2 regions of the Ruegeria sp. D3 genome follow, and region 1 is predicted to be linked to the other one. Evidence: riboswitches for the same ligand, from Rfam matches in the RefSeq annotation. Region 1 holds a riboswitch; the other holds the start of a gene.
What was found. A riboswitch is a leader RNA that binds a small molecule or an ion and turns the genes downstream of it on or off. The one in region 1 is predicted to bind cobalamin.

Region 1 (7,224 bases):
CGCGGGCACCTGATCGGATTTGGGTTTGCCTTGCAAGTTCAGCCAGCCGGTCACACGGTCAAGGATGGCCTCAATCCGTTCCTCCTCGGCCCGGTGGGCAAAGCGGGAATATTCCAGATGCTGGTCGCGCTTGCCCGGCTCCTTGAACGAGGCGATGCCTGCTGAAATCCGCCCGTCCACCTCGGGCAGCACCACATGCATGGCGAGGTCGGCGGGCGAGAGACCGCGTTCCGCTTCGGCCCAGGCTTTGCGGCGCGAGGTGGCCAGTGCGACTTGGAAAACGGGTATATTGGCGGCGTCCAAGGGCGAGGTGCCAGATGCGCCTTTACCCGAGAAGGAGGTGGCGTTGATGATCGCGGATGGGGCCAGAGAAACGATGGTGTCGCGCAGCCAGTCGGCGGCGGTGGGAGCTTTCAGCGAGGGAGCGAATAGGCCCACGGCGTCCAACCCGCGTGCGCGCAGACTGCGGATTAGGGCGGCCACGGGGGCGGTGTCGGCGGATGTCAGATAAGCGCGGTAGAAGGTGACGAGGATGCGTTTCGCATCCCCGGAAAACGCCTGTTCCGCCGGGATCACACCGCGGTCCGGGCACCATGCGCCGCAGTCGGGCAAGGACTTGGCGCCCATCACCGGGCCCGCATACAGACCGGCTGCCAATGCCATCTGCGCCAAAGCGGCTTGTGCTGCAACCTCGCCACCGGTGTCGCAAAGATGCGCCAAGCGGCGCAGGGTGGAGACGGGCAGGGTCGAATAGTCATCCAGCCGCGTATCCTCGCGCCCGTCCGCCGGCAGCACGGCCACAGCAATCCCTTTGGTCTGCGCAAGCGATAGAACCTGCTGCAGTCCGTAGGACCAATAGGGCACCCCGCCGATCAGTCGGATCAGGATGCCCTTGGCGCCCTCCAACGTCTGCTCGACATAGGTATCCACCGAGAGGGGATGTTTCAGCGCCGTCAGATTGGCCAGCCGCAAGGTCGGCATCCGACCCTCGGGTCCGCCGCCACGATGCCAGCCTGCCGCGAAAGCACCAAGGTCGCTGTCCGAGAACGACAGCACCACCAAATCCGCCGGGCTCTGGCCCAGATCGGTTGGGGTTTCGGATTCCTCTAACCCGTGGCTTTCGCGGAAGACGACGTGCATAGTTTACTCGGCAGCCTCGGTGACGCCCACGAGGATGTCGCGAATTTCGGCCTCTTTGATGTCGTCATGCTCGGCAATCACCACCAGACGCGAACGGCGCTCTTCGCCAGGCTGCCACGGACGGTCGTACTGATGACGCACGCGCGCGCCCACAGCCTGAACCAGAAGGCGCATTGGCTTGCCCTGAACAGCGGCATAGCCTTTGACGCGCAGGATGTTCAGTTCTTTGGCAAGACGTTCGATTTTCGCTACCAGATCGGCCGGGTCGGTCTGTTCCGGCAGCTCGACGATGATGCTTTCGAAATCATCGTGCTCGTGATCATGGTGGCCATCGTGATGGCTGGGCCGCGCCTCCATGTCATCCTCAGCGGCAGCCTCAAGACCCAGCACGACGCGCACGTCCACAACGCCTTCGGCCACTTCGACGACCGGCAGAGGGCGCGGGGCCTCTGCGGCGATGATCTCTTTGGCTTTGGCGACACCTTCGGGGCCGGCCAGATCAGGCTTGGTCAGCAGGATGATGTCGGCGCAGGAGATCTGATCCTCGAACACCTCGGACAGAGGCGTTTCGTGGTCGATGGAATCGTCGGCCATGCGCTGGGCATCCACTGCCTCGACATTCGGCGCGAACCGGCCGGCGGCGACCGCCTCGGCATCGGCCAGCGCGATCACGCCGTCCACGGTGATTTTCGACCGAATATCGGGCCAGTCGAACGCTTTCAGCAGCGGTTTCGGCAGCGCCAAACCAGATGTTTCGATCAGGATATGCTCGGGGCGCGGCTCCAGCGCCATCAGCGCCTCGATCGTGGGGATGAAATCATCGGCCACGGTGCAGCAAATGCAGCCGTTTGCCAGTTCCATGATGTTCTCTGCCGGGCAATCGGGGATGGCGCAGGATTTCAGGATATCGCCGTCCACGCCGACATCGCCAAACTCGTTGACCACAACGGCCAGACGCTTGCCCTGCGGGTTCTGCATCAGGTGTCGCACCAGCGTGGTCTTGCCCGAACCCAGAAAGCCGGTGATCACAGTAACGGGGAGTTTTTCCAAAGTGGACATGTCAGGCTCCAATCGGGGGAATGCGCGAGGCGCAGTTTTTGCGGAAATGTTCGGGGCGCTCGCGCCATTTGACCAGACCGTCTTCGGTGGCCAGATACTTGGTGGCACCGTCTACGATCACGTCGACATGATCGACTTCGTTCAGGTTCTCATAAACAAAGGTCCAGCGTTCCGGCCCGCCGCGCAGCACGATGGAACAGCCCTGATCGCAATTCGACAGGCATTCAACAGCCTTCAGCGCCACGCCCTCGGGCAGTTCAGCCTGTTCCAACGCCTTGTGCAGCAACGTGCCGGGGCGTTGGGCGTCATCTTCAATGGGTAGGCCGCGGCGGCAGGTGGTGCAAACCAGCAGCTCGACCGGAGCGGTTTCGGTCATGTCTCTCATCCCCCTAAATCCTCATCGTGGGGGACGGGGTTTCATGCGGGTCGTGCGTGACCCGGCACCGGAACACCCCGTCCGGTTTCAATCGCGGGTGCTGGCAGGTCTCCCGGCTTGCGGATTTCAGGGCGGTTGCCCTGTCGGATGACCCGCCTTCCCGGCCTTGCTGGCCAGTGGCTTGGGCACCCTCTCCGGTCACGGTCGCGGGGGCGGCTGCGTTTGACGGATGACCCGCTGACGCATTCCCTTTTCATCCATCTGCAGATGGACACCAACGGATCGGACATGCGGCACCGGGCAGGCCCTTGTCAAGCGAGTCGCAAACATCTTTCGCACCTCGGGTTAAAAGCGACCTGACAGCGTCGCTGGGCGGCATGACTTTGGGTGGGGCGGCATGGTGCCATGGACAAAACGACGCCAAAAAAGGAGGTGTATCGCATGAAGGTGGGCTTTATCGGCTTGGGCAATGTGGGCGGCAAACTGTCAGGGTCTTTGCTGCGCAACGGGATCGAACTGACGGTACATGATTTGAACTCTGACCTCGTCGACGGTTTCGTGTCACAGGGGGCCAAGGCCGCCGAAAGCCCGGCCCAGCTGATGCGCGATTGCGACGCGGTTATTACCTGCCTGCCATCACCTGCCGCTTCGGACGCGGTGATGCAGGAGATGCTGCCTGAGGTCAGCCCCGGCAAAATCTGGATGGAGATGTCCACCACTGATGAAGCCGAAGTCAAGCGATTGGGCGCTCAGGTGATCGAACGTGGCGGCGCAGCGGTAGACTGTCCTGTGTCGGGTGGCTGTCATCGCGCCGCGACGGGCAATATCTCGATCTTCGCGGGCTGCGACCGGGCCACGTTCGAGCGCATACTGCCCTTTCTGACCACCATGGGCCGACGGGTTCTGCATACCGGTGACCTCGGGACTGCTTCGGTGTTGAAAGTGCTGACCAATTACCTCGCCACCGCCAACCTGATCACCTGCGCGGAAGCACTTGTGACCGCCAAAGCCGCCGGGATGGATCTGAACACCACATATGAGGCAATCAAGATCTCGTCTGGGACATCCTTCGTGCATGAAACCGAAAGCCAAGTCATTCTGAACGGCTCGCGGGACATTTCGTTCACGATGGATTTGGTGAAAAAGGACATTGGCCTGTTTCAGGATGTGGCGGACCGGGCGGGGGTGCCGCTCGAGATCAACCCGGTGATGATGCGTATCTTTGACGACGGCATCGCCCGTTATGGCGACCGAGAGTTTTCCCCTAATATTATCAAGCGGTTGGAAGAGGCCACCGGGCTGGATATCACAGCCCCCGGCTTCCCGTCCGAAATGGAAGACTACGAGCCGGAAGCGTCCGGATTCGAGGTTATTCCTCAGGGACGTCGGGCCGAATGACGCAATTACACTGCGCGAAAACGCTTTGACCAGCTTGGAAAAGAGGCGGCGAGTATTGGGCTCGCTGCCACTTTGTCAGGCCACTGAACTACCTGAACCAACGGGGCAAGAGTCAATTTGTGTGCGGATAGACCCAAGTATGGTGAATAGCCAAACCCTAGGAAAACCTGTTCGAAGACTTCAAATACTAAGTGCCAATCATGTCGCAAGTTACGAGCTTGCATTCCCGCGAGCCGCCCGTTTTCCGTAGATCCGGTACTGCCCGCTTGGTTCATGCCTATGCGTTCAGTAGGATTTCGCCTGCTTATTTCGCGACCACAAGGTCGTGCTAGCATGAATGCCAAGTTGCTTTTTTCCAGTCGCACATCCAAAAACGCCTGTGTCCTGGTGAACATCAGCGTCCTTTGTCAGATCAAGGACCGTATTTGTGACTTTCGCTTGAAAGCGGTAAGCCTAACATCAACAGGCGCACGCCAACGCCGCGCAGTGTTGCCCTGAGTTCAATGGCGCACTCGGCTATCCAGACTGTCACTCATGGTTTCTTAATCCATTCCGGAGGGCGTGGGCGTTGCATAGGGCAACGCAGTAGTATTCGCTCAAGCAACGATATTCTTACAGATGTTCTCTTTTGCTCATAAGACGGAGGGATAGGCCAACGGAAGTAATAAATACCGTGTCTTGAGAGGCTTAAATAGGATGACAGTATCATTGCAGGTGTGTCCCACTTTGTGTCACACCCGAGCACCACAGGGCTAAGTCAATGATTTAGAATAAAATGGAGGCGAGTACCGGAATCGAACCGGTGTACACGGATTTGCAATCCGCTGCGTCACCACTCCGCCAACTCGCCTTTTCAAGTAAAATCAAATACTTGTCGTGGTGTGATCGGCGTTTTAGCAGCTTTCGTCTGGGGCGTCCAGAGGGGTGGGCGCAAATTTCAGTCTGCTTATTTGTCACAGCAGTGCTCTTGTCCTGAATTATTGCCTGATATCGTAAGTTTGAAGGCACTGAGGCGTTGCCGGTTTCTTCTGGATATGGCACAAGCCACGCACACTAGGGAACAGAACGAGCGATCCAATGACAGATTTCGCAGCCCGTCGCCGTACAATGGTTGACACGCAAATCCGACCCTCTGACGTCACGAAATTTCCTATCATCGACGCGATGCTTACCGTCCGGCGCGAGAATTTCGTCCCGGATTCGCAGCGCGAGGCGGCTTATGTCGAGGAGCTGATCGACCTCGGGAACGGTCGCTGTATGCTTGAACCCAGAACTCTGGCTAAGATGCTGGACGTGTTGAATATTTCTAATGATGAAGCCGTGTTGGATATTGCTCCGGCCATGGGGTATTCGACAGCAATTGCAGCGCGAATGGCCGAATTGGTCGTGGCCGTGGAAGACGACGAAGACCTGGCAGCAGAGGCTCAGACCATACTTATGGATGCAGACGCCGACAATGCCATCGTCCATGTCGGGCCGCTCGAGCAAGGCGCGACCGAGCATGGGCCATACGATGTGATCATGGTGCAAGGAGGGGTCGAGCAGATTCCGGACAAGCTGATTGATCAGTTGAAAGACCACGGTCGAATTGCGTGCGTGTTCATGGAAGGTGCACTGGGCACCGTTCGGATCGGTCATAAGTCGAATGGCCGTGTGACCTGGCGTCATGCGTTCAACGCCAATGCGCCGGTTTTGGCAGCATTTTCCACAGAAAGTGTATTTTCGCTATAATTCCGTGATAGTTTTTTCTGTCGCCTTGATTAGTTGAAAACAAACGCGCAAACTGTCGACAGGGCAGCGTAATTTTTGATTTGAGAGGATTTCGTGATGAGTTCCAAAGCGGGAGGTAAACTGGTCAAGGCGATGGCGCTGACGGCCGGAATTGCGCTTAGTGTTTTACCCGGGCGGTTCGCCTGGGCGGATAATCTGACGGATGCGTTCATCGGGGCATACAATACGAGCGGGTTGCTCGAGCAGAACCGGGCTTTGCTGCGTGCGGCTGACGAAGACGTTGCGATTGCGCTGGCAGCTTTGCGGCCGATCATCAACTGGACCGTGCAAATCAGTCAAGACTACACTCGCTCGACTGTTGATGACGTTGTGAACCGTCAGGAACCGACTAACTTCTTTACCGGCCTGACGTTGAGCCAATTGATCTATGATGGTGGTTTTTCGGTACTGGGCAAACAGTCTGCGCAAGAAATCGTTCTGTCCACGCGTCAAAATCTGATTGATATCGAACAAGCCGTTTTGTTCCGGGCTGTGAACGCTTATCTGGATGTAGTTCTTCAAGAAGAAACTGTCCAAATTCAGTTGAACGATGTCGAAGTCTCGGCCGAAGAACTGCGTGCGTCGCAGGACCGATTTGACGTTGGTGAAGTGACTCGTACTGACGTGGCGCTGTCCGAAGCACAGCTTGCTAGTGCACAGGCAGAACTGGCGGTCGCGCGCGGTAACCTCAGCACCGCGCAGGCCGAATATGTAAACGCTGTTGGTAAAGCCCCCGGCGCTACGGCGGGTCAGCCCAGTTTGCCGAGCCTTCCCAATTCAGAATCTGAGGCCATTGCTTTTGCGCAACGCAACCACCCGGCGATCCTGTCATCGCAGCACGAAGTGCGCGCTTTTGATCTGCTGGTTCAGCAGCAAAGGGCCAATTTGGGTCCGAACGTGTCGCTGAACGCCGATGCAGGTATCACCGAGAGCTTTGACAATGATGATGACCTCGAAGATGCAACGATCGCGTTGAACTTCAACCAACCTATTTACGCCGGCGGTGCGTTGGCCGCTCAGGTTCGTCGCGCTATGGCGACACGTGATGCATCCCGCGCCAACTTGCTAAACGTCCAAAAGGACATCACTCAGGGTGTTTCGGCATCTTATGCCAACTTTCAGGCCGCAGCGGCTAGTCTCCGGGCCTCGACAGAACAGGTTCGGGCCTCGCAAGTTGCCTTTGATGGCATCCGCGAAGAAGCAACATTGGGTGCACGGACCACGCTGGACGTGCTCAATGCGCAGCAGGATCTGCTGGATGCGCAGTTGAACGAAGTTGCTTCGCGCACTGAACGGTCGCGGGCGGCATACCAGCTGCTGCAAGCGCAAGGCTTGCTTACCGCTGAACGCCTGGGTCTTGCGGTGCAGATTTATGATCCGACGCTTTACTACAATCTGGTGAAGAAAGCCCCAGCTCAGGTTAGCAGGCAGAGCAAGGATCTGGATCGCGTCCTCAAAGCATTGCGGCGTGATTAAACGCC
Region 2 (7,224 bases), on a different contig from region 1:
ATATCATGGGTAGCAGGAACAAAAGACTGCAGCGGACAGACGCGGAACAATGCATGCATTATCTATCCGGTACAGACCGCAGATGGGCCGATGTTTTCCTGTCGAGGCGCGAGCTGTCCTGACCTCTTAACCTGCTATTTAGGTCTGGTATGGTTCGCTAGATCTCCTTGCGCGCCCGCAGCGCTGCCGTGATCGTTCCGTCATCCAGATAATCCAACTCGCCACCAATCGGCACACCCTGAGCGAGTGAGGTCAGGCGCACCTGACCCTCTAGCTGGTCGGCGATGTAATGGGCTGTGGTCTGGCCATCGACGGTGGCGTTCAGGGCGAGGATGACCTCGGTGATCCCTTCTGCAGTGACTCGATCTTTGAGGCGCGGGATGCGCAGTTCGTCCGGGCCGACGCCGTCCAGTGCCGAGAGTGTCCCGCCCAGCACGTGATAGCGGCCTTTGAACACGCCTGCGCGTTCCATCGCCCAGAGGTCGGCGACGTCTTCGACTACGCACAGCTCTCCGGTGGCGCGGGCCTCGGCGTCGCAGATGTCACAGATGTCCGTGGTGCCCACGTTGCCGCAGTTCAAGCATTCGCGGGCGGTGATGGCGACCTGCTGCATGGCATCCGACAAGGGTGTCAGCAGCAGCGCTCGTTTGCGGATCAGGTGCAGCACAGCGCGACGGGCCGAGCGGGGCCCAAGCCCCGGCAGTTTGGCCATCAGGTCGATCAGATTGTCGATGTCGCTGTTCGAACTCAACGCGCGTACCCCTGCACAGGGGCCGGGCAGGGTGCCCGGCCTTTGGACCGTCAGGAGTGTCTATCAGAACGGCAGCTTGATGTCTGCGGGCAAACCCATGCTTTCGGTCAGCTTGGCCATCTCGGCCTGCGCGCGTTCGGCGGCTTTGGTCTGCGCGTCCTTGATAGCGGCGAGGATCAGGTCTTCGACGACCTCTTTGTCGTCGCCGTTGAAGATCGAGGGGTCGATGTCCAGACCTTTGAGTTCGCCCTTGGCGGTGGCAGTGGCTTTGACCAGTCCAGCACCGGATTCGCCGACAACCATCAGATTGTTCAGTTCTTCCTGCATGTCGGTCATCTTAGTCTGCAGATCCTGCGCGGATTTCATCATCTTGGCCATATCGCCCAGACCGCCGAGTCCTTTAAGCATTACGTTTTCTCCTGCTAATCGGTTTGTCGCCTAGATACGGACAGCGCCCGTGCGGCACAAGGGGGCAGTGCCCTCCCGCCCGTCGTCGCGGTCTTTTGCAAGACCTCTCCTCCCGTTGGGCCCGGCAGAGCGCGGGCAACGCCCGCCGCCTGCCGGGCCCTAGGTCGCTCAGGGGTATCGGCGTCAGCCGATGGCCCGTGGCGGGCGCGGGAGGGTTAGTCCTCCTCGAACGGGTCCCATTCGTCTTCGACCTCGGGCAGGGCTTCGGTTTCGACCTTGGCGGCGCGTTCTTCGGGAGTTTCGATGCGTTTGATCTTGGCTTTGGGGAATTGAGCCAGCACCGCCTGTACCAGAGGGTGCTGTTCGGCCTCGGCCTTTAACGCCAGATCGGCGGCATCTCGGATTTCGGCGATGGTTGCCGCCTCGCCGTTGGCCACAATGGTCACCGCCCAGCGGTTGCCGGTCCAGCGTTGTAGTGCGGTACCCATGCGGGCGGCCAGATCGGTTGGGGCTGAGTCTGTTGGCGTGAACTCGATCCGACCGGGTTGGTAAGACACCAACCGGACGCCGTTTTCGACCTCAACCAGCAGTTTCACATCCCGGTTGGTGCGGATCAGTTCGACCACATGTTCAAAACTCGGGTAGCGGGCCAATGCCGTTTGCACATCCTGCGCCAGTGCGGCCGTGGGCGCTCCGGCCCCGCCGCGAATGGGCGGCGCATAAGTGGAGGCCACCGGGGCCTGCGCGGCGTGTGATGGTGCGGTCATTCCGCCGCCGGGCCCGCCGTTTGGCGGTGGGGGAGGCGCGTCTTGCAACCGTTTGATCAGTTCTTCTGGGCTGGGCAGGTCAGACACATGGGTCAGGCGGATAACGACCATCTCGGCGGCCATCATGGCGTTGGGCGCGGCTGAGACTTCCTCGAGCGCTTTCAACAACATCTGCCACATGCGGGTCAGGACCCGCATCGGCAGGGCCTCGGCCATTTGCTGACCCCGCGCGCGTTCATCAGGGGAAACGGTCGGGTCTTCAGCGGCATCCGGCGTGATCTTTACCACCGACACCCAATGAGTGATCTCGGCCAGATCGCGCAGCACGGCCAGCGGGTCGGCGCCTTCGGCATATTGTGCGCCAAGTTCGGTCAGCGCCCCGGCGGCATCGCCACGCAGGATCATGTCCATCAGGTCCAGCACCCGGCCCCGGTCGGCAAGACCCAGCATCGCACGCACCTGATCGGCGCTGGTTTCCCCGGCGCCGTGTGAAATCGCCTGATCCAGCAGAGAGGTCGCATCGCGGGCTGAACCCTCGGCGGCGCGGGTGATTAGTGCCATCGCGTCTTCGGCGATCTGTGCGCCTTCGGCATCGGCGATCTTGCGCAGCAGGCCGATCATGTCCTCGGGCTCGATCCGTCGCAGGTCAAAGCGCTGACATCGGGACAGGACCGTCACCGGCACTTTGCGAATCTCGGTGGTGGCAAAGATAAACTTCACATGCTCGGGCGGTTCCTCAAGCGTCTTGAGCAGCGCGTTGAAGGCGCTGGTCGACAGCATGTGGACCTCGTCGATGATATAGATCTTATAGCGGGCCGAGGCCGCGCGGTAGCGGACGCTGTCGATGATCTCGCGAATATCGTTCACACCGGTCCGGCTGGCGGCGTCCATCTCCATCACGTCCACATGGCGACCTTCCATGATCGCCACACAATGTTCGCACTGGCCGCAGGGTTCGGTCGTCGGTTTGCCCTCGCCATCGGGGCCGATGCAGTTCATGCCCTTGGCGATGATCCGGGCCGTGGTGGTTTTGCCGGTGCCGCGAATGCCGGTCATGATAAAGGCCTGCGCGATCCGATCCGCCTCGAACGCGTTTTTCAGCGTGCGTACCATGGCCTCCTGCCCGACCAGATCGGCAAAGGTTTCAGGGCGGTATTTGCGGGCAAGAACCTGATAGGCGGGGCTGGGCGTGTCGGTCATATCTGCTCTGTCGGATTCGGGTTCCGATGCAGCGTAGAGACCCCCGCCGCCCGCGTCCACCGCCGCCTTGGGGGAAATTCGGTTTGCAGGTCAGTTTGCACAGCATAGAAGCTATGTGAAAAGGAGGCCGGGGATGGAGCCATTTGCAATTCACGTGGTCGAGGTCGCGGCCGGTCACGTCGCGCTGTCGCCGCTGCCGGGGCGCGCGGGGGAGTATGCGCGGGATTTGGATATCATTCGCCGCTGGCGGCCCGATCTTGTGATTTCGATGACCACAAGCTCCGAGATGGAGCAGGCCGGGGCGGGAAAACTGGGAGATGACCTGCACGCCGAGGGCATAACCTGGACGCACCTGCCGATTGAAGATTTTGGCGCGCCGTCGCCGGACACCGAGGCCGCTTGGCCCCGGATCAGCCAGTCTGCCGCGCAAATTCTGGCGCGTGGAGGGCGGGTGCTGGTGCATTGCCGGGGCGGGTGCGGGCGGTCGGGCATGATCGCCCTGCGGCTTATGGTCGAACAGGGCATCGCCTCCGACGCGGCGTTGCGCCGCCTGCGCGCCGTGCGGCCCTGTGCGGTTGAAACCGACGGACAGATGCGTTGGGCAACCTGCGCGCCGGACTGAGTTACAGCGCCAGATGCTGCTGGGGCTGTGCTGGTTGCGCCGGGGCCAGCTCTGACACTTCAAGCATGGCACAGGGCGGTACTGGTAACTGGCCGGCCGGACGGGCCGCAGCAACGGGGCCGAACAGCATATCCGCATAACCATCCAACGCGTCGAGCGAGGCGTCCGTGCTGGTGCCGCAGAAGATGCGAATTTGATCTTTCTGGGCGCGGAATCGGGCGATGCAGCCCTGTGGGCAATGGCCCAGCTCTCCGCTGCCGTCCAATGCGAATTCTTCCGACGTGGCAGGCACCGCGGATTCCATCGCTTGCACAATAGCCCGTGCCATCTGCGCTAAAGCCGGGCAGGTCTTGCCGGTTTTCTGACATAGGGTTGCACTGAATTGGTGCGTTTTTGTCTTCCAGATCATAATGCGCCCTCCGCGCGGGGAACGGGGCATGGATCAGGTGTGACAGCGCGCTGACAATCCCGCCCGGACACCCCGCCCGAGTTACAGTTTTGATTTGATGGCAGGTCTCCTGACTTGCGGGTCATCGCGTTGCCGACCTTCCCAGCCTTGCGGGCCAGTGGTATTTCGGCATTGCTCACCGCTTACAGTTGCGGGGGCAGTCGCGGCATTGGATCGTTCCGGCATGACCGGGCAGAACCGCACCGTGTTCCCTTTTCATCTTGTCCCGACACGGGACAAGAACCATCACGCCATCGCTAGCGGTTGAGCGGGCTTTGAGTCAAGCGGGCGCGCGCGCAAAGTGGACGTTTGGTCATCTTGATGCGCCCTTGACTCAGCCCGGCCAAAGAAGTGGGGATAAGGGGTGAACCGAACAGTTCAGATCAGGTGAGCAACGCTATGCTGGATGATACACCCCCCGTCCTGACCGAGGATTTTCGGTTTTCTGCCGGTTCGGCAATGCTGTCGGCACGCCTGTACCGGCCCGTGACCGATCCCAAAGTCGCCGTGGTTATACATGGTGCGACCGGTGTCCCGAGGGATTACTATCAGCATTTCGCGCATTGGCTGGCAGCGGATCAGGGGATCGCCTGCCTGACCTACGACTATCGTGACTTTGGCCACTCACTGACCGGACTACTGCAGGAATCGCGAGTAAAGATGGCGGATTGGGCGCTGACCGACATGCCCGCCGCCAGAGCGGAAATGCGCCAGCGTTACCCACACGCAGAACACTGGAGCATAGGGCACTCGGTCGGAGGGATGCTGGGGCCAATACAACCTGATATCGACCATATAGATCGCATGATCTGTGTGTGTTCGGGGCTGGTGACAATCAGTGATCACCCTTGGCCTTATCGCGCGCTGGCGTCCTTGTTCTGGTATGGACATGTTCCGCTGGCAGTAAAAACCGTTGGATACCTGCCAGGAAAGGCAGTGGGATTTGGGGCCGACCTGCCTGCACCGGTTTACTGGCAGTGGCGTAAGTGGTGCACGGCGCCCCAAAACTATCTGCCTGAAATCGGAAAAACGCTACCAGCCGCAACCTGGGCAGAGAAAGGCAAACCGGTCGATCTGTTCACTTTCGAGGACGACCAGATGGTTCCGCCCGAAGCCGTTTGGCGGTTGGCAGATCTGTACGGCTCCAGCGCTCGGCGTCATGTACTGTCACCGCAGGAATTCGGACTGAAGGACATTGGCCATATCGGCGCGTTCGCGCGTCGCAACGAGTCCCTATGGCCGCGCTTGATCGCATAAGTGCTGCGCGTCTAAACCGGTCAAAACTGTCGGGGATGAAGTGAGAGGTTGGACATCGACCCAAGCGGGGCTCGTTGTGGCTGCTTCCTTCCGGACCTGACCAGGTTGGCGAGGCGCTCGCCCGCGCCAACCTCTCAACGGTGGATATAGGCATTTGGTTCATGCTTGGCAACCCGTCAGAGGGAGAGCTGAATGTTCAGGAAACCTTTCGCATCCGGACCGATGACTTTGGCACGATAGCGTGCCAATTCTTCCAGATGTTGGTCAGCGGCCGCTCCGGTTTTCACAAGCGCATGGGCACCGGGTATGGGTGACAACTGAAAAGGCTGGGGCGCCTCTTCCAAAGGGTCCATCGGTAACAAGCCCGACAGGTAATCCCGTACAATATGTTGAATCGGAAGGACCGGCAGAGGAATTCGGGTCGCGTTTTCGGCAAACGGGAAGTTCCCGCCTCCGTTGGCGCGATAGTTGTTCAACGCGACAACAAAGCGCTGATCTGCGTCGATAGGGCGGCCGTTGAATCGCAATTCGCGAACCCGATGGCTGTTGGGATGAAGTATTGCGCCACCTGTGTCGAACCGCGCCGGAGATGCTAGATCTAGTGCGTAAGTTAACCCGTGTAGCACGTCAAAATTATGTCCGGCGCGATTCGTATCCACAAGGTCCGATTGTTCACCCGGGCGCATCTGGTTCAGCACGCCAGCGGACATTTCCAGCCAATCTTTGATTTCAGTGCCCGAGACAATGACGGCCTGCATCTCGTTCGGAAACACGTTCAGGTCGGCAACATGGCGCGTACATATCTGCCCGGGTGGGATATCGGTGAAAAACCGAGGTCCTGCACGACCGCCGAATTTCGACGGTGCAACTGCCGACAAGACGGGTAGCCCCGCATTGGCAGTTCCCTGCACATGCTGCCGCAATGCTGCGGCTTGCGCGGCAGCCACAAGCGCCAGACCGCGATCCCAGGCGCAAAAGCTGAAATAGCTGTGCAGATGATGCGACGTGTGTCCAACGGGCGTGTTGTACTGCGCGCGAGTTTCGCGGTGCGCCTTGGCAAAAATCCGCGACAGTTCGGGGTCTTCCGGAACCTCAGCGCCAACAAAGTCGGGTGCGATTGCCTTCAGGTGTGAACGGTGCGTTTCTACCTGCCACTTTCCGTCGTCACCAAGTTTCATCGTCAGGTCAATCACACCAAGATGCGACCCAGCGCTGCCCGGCATGACAGCCGGCTTGCCGTGCACTTGACCTTTGGCACTGTCCACGAACGCAAACCTTTCATGCGACGCGCCCGGCAAAGTCAGATGTGAATGTCCCGCTATGATCGCATCGATCGGTCCGATGGCCGCAAGGGGAATCACGGCGTTTTCCAGATTCGGCTCCGGTTGGGCGGTGCCAATCCCGGAATGCGCCAGCGCGATCACAAGATCGCACCCAGCGGCCTTCAGCTCTTGCGACACGTGTCGTGCCGTGGACAGGATATCGTCGATGCGGACCTTTTGCTCAAGCCGGTGCGCCTCCCAGTTCGCAGTTTGCGGCGGCAGGGCTGAAAAAACGCCGATTTTGATCGGATATTCGCGGTCTCCGGCTTTCATGGTTCGGCTTAGCACTGCCTGCCTGCTCCAAGCACCGGGGCGGTCCAACCGGTGCGCGTTGCTGCATAAGACAGGGCAGGGGGATTGGCGCAGGATACGGTCCAGAACCTGCAAGCCGAAGCCGAAATCATGGTTTCCCAATCCGATGGCATCGTAATCCAGCGCTTCGAAAGCCT

Region 2: it holds a riboswitch for cobalamin, as region 1 does, so the genes downstream of both, ACR0DX_RS12840 (hypothetical protein) here and ACR0DX_RS02025 (DUF1636 family protein) in region 1, are expected to answer to the same signal.

The regions. Positions count from the first base shown of each region.
Region 1 covers NZ_JBQFPK010000001.1:400,204-407,427, reverse strand. Annotated here, with positions in the region: gene cobN (cobaltochelatase subunit CobN) at 1-1,140, opposite strand, end outside; gene cobW (cobalamin biosynthesis protein CobW) at 1,144-2,199, opposite strand; gene ACR0DX_RS02025 (DUF1636 family protein) at 2,201-2,575, opposite strand; cobalamin riboswitch at 2,661-2,869, opposite strand; gene ACR0DX_RS02020 (NAD(P)-dependent oxidoreductase) at 2,981-3,973, shown strand; tRNA gene ACR0DX_RS02015 (tRNA-Cys) at 4,750-4,823, opposite strand; gene ACR0DX_RS02010 (protein-L-isoaspartate O-methyltransferase family protein) at 5,051-5,704, shown strand; gene ACR0DX_RS02005 (TolC family outer membrane protein) at 5,801-7,219, shown strand.
Region 2 covers NZ_JBQFPK010000008.1:47,122-54,345, reverse strand. Annotated here, with positions in the region: gene ACR0DX_RS12865 (FkbM family methyltransferase) at 1-122, shown strand, start outside; gene recR (recombination mediator RecR) at 158-751, opposite strand; gene ACR0DX_RS12855 (YbaB/EbfC family nucleoid-associated protein) at 815-1,159, opposite strand; gene ACR0DX_RS12850 (DNA polymerase III subunit gamma/tau) at 1,375-3,126, opposite strand; gene ACR0DX_RS12845 (dual specificity protein phosphatase family protein) at 3,260-3,748, shown strand; gene ACR0DX_RS12840 (hypothetical protein) at 3,750-4,157, opposite strand; cobalamin riboswitch at 4,240-4,459, opposite strand; gene ACR0DX_RS12835 (alpha/beta fold hydrolase) at 4,596-5,453, shown strand; RNA gene ffs (signal recognition particle sRNA small type) at 5,492-5,590, opposite strand; gene ACR0DX_RS12825 (bifunctional 2',3'-cyclic-nucleotide 2'-phosphodiesterase/3'-nucleotidase) at 5,630-7,224, opposite strand, start outside.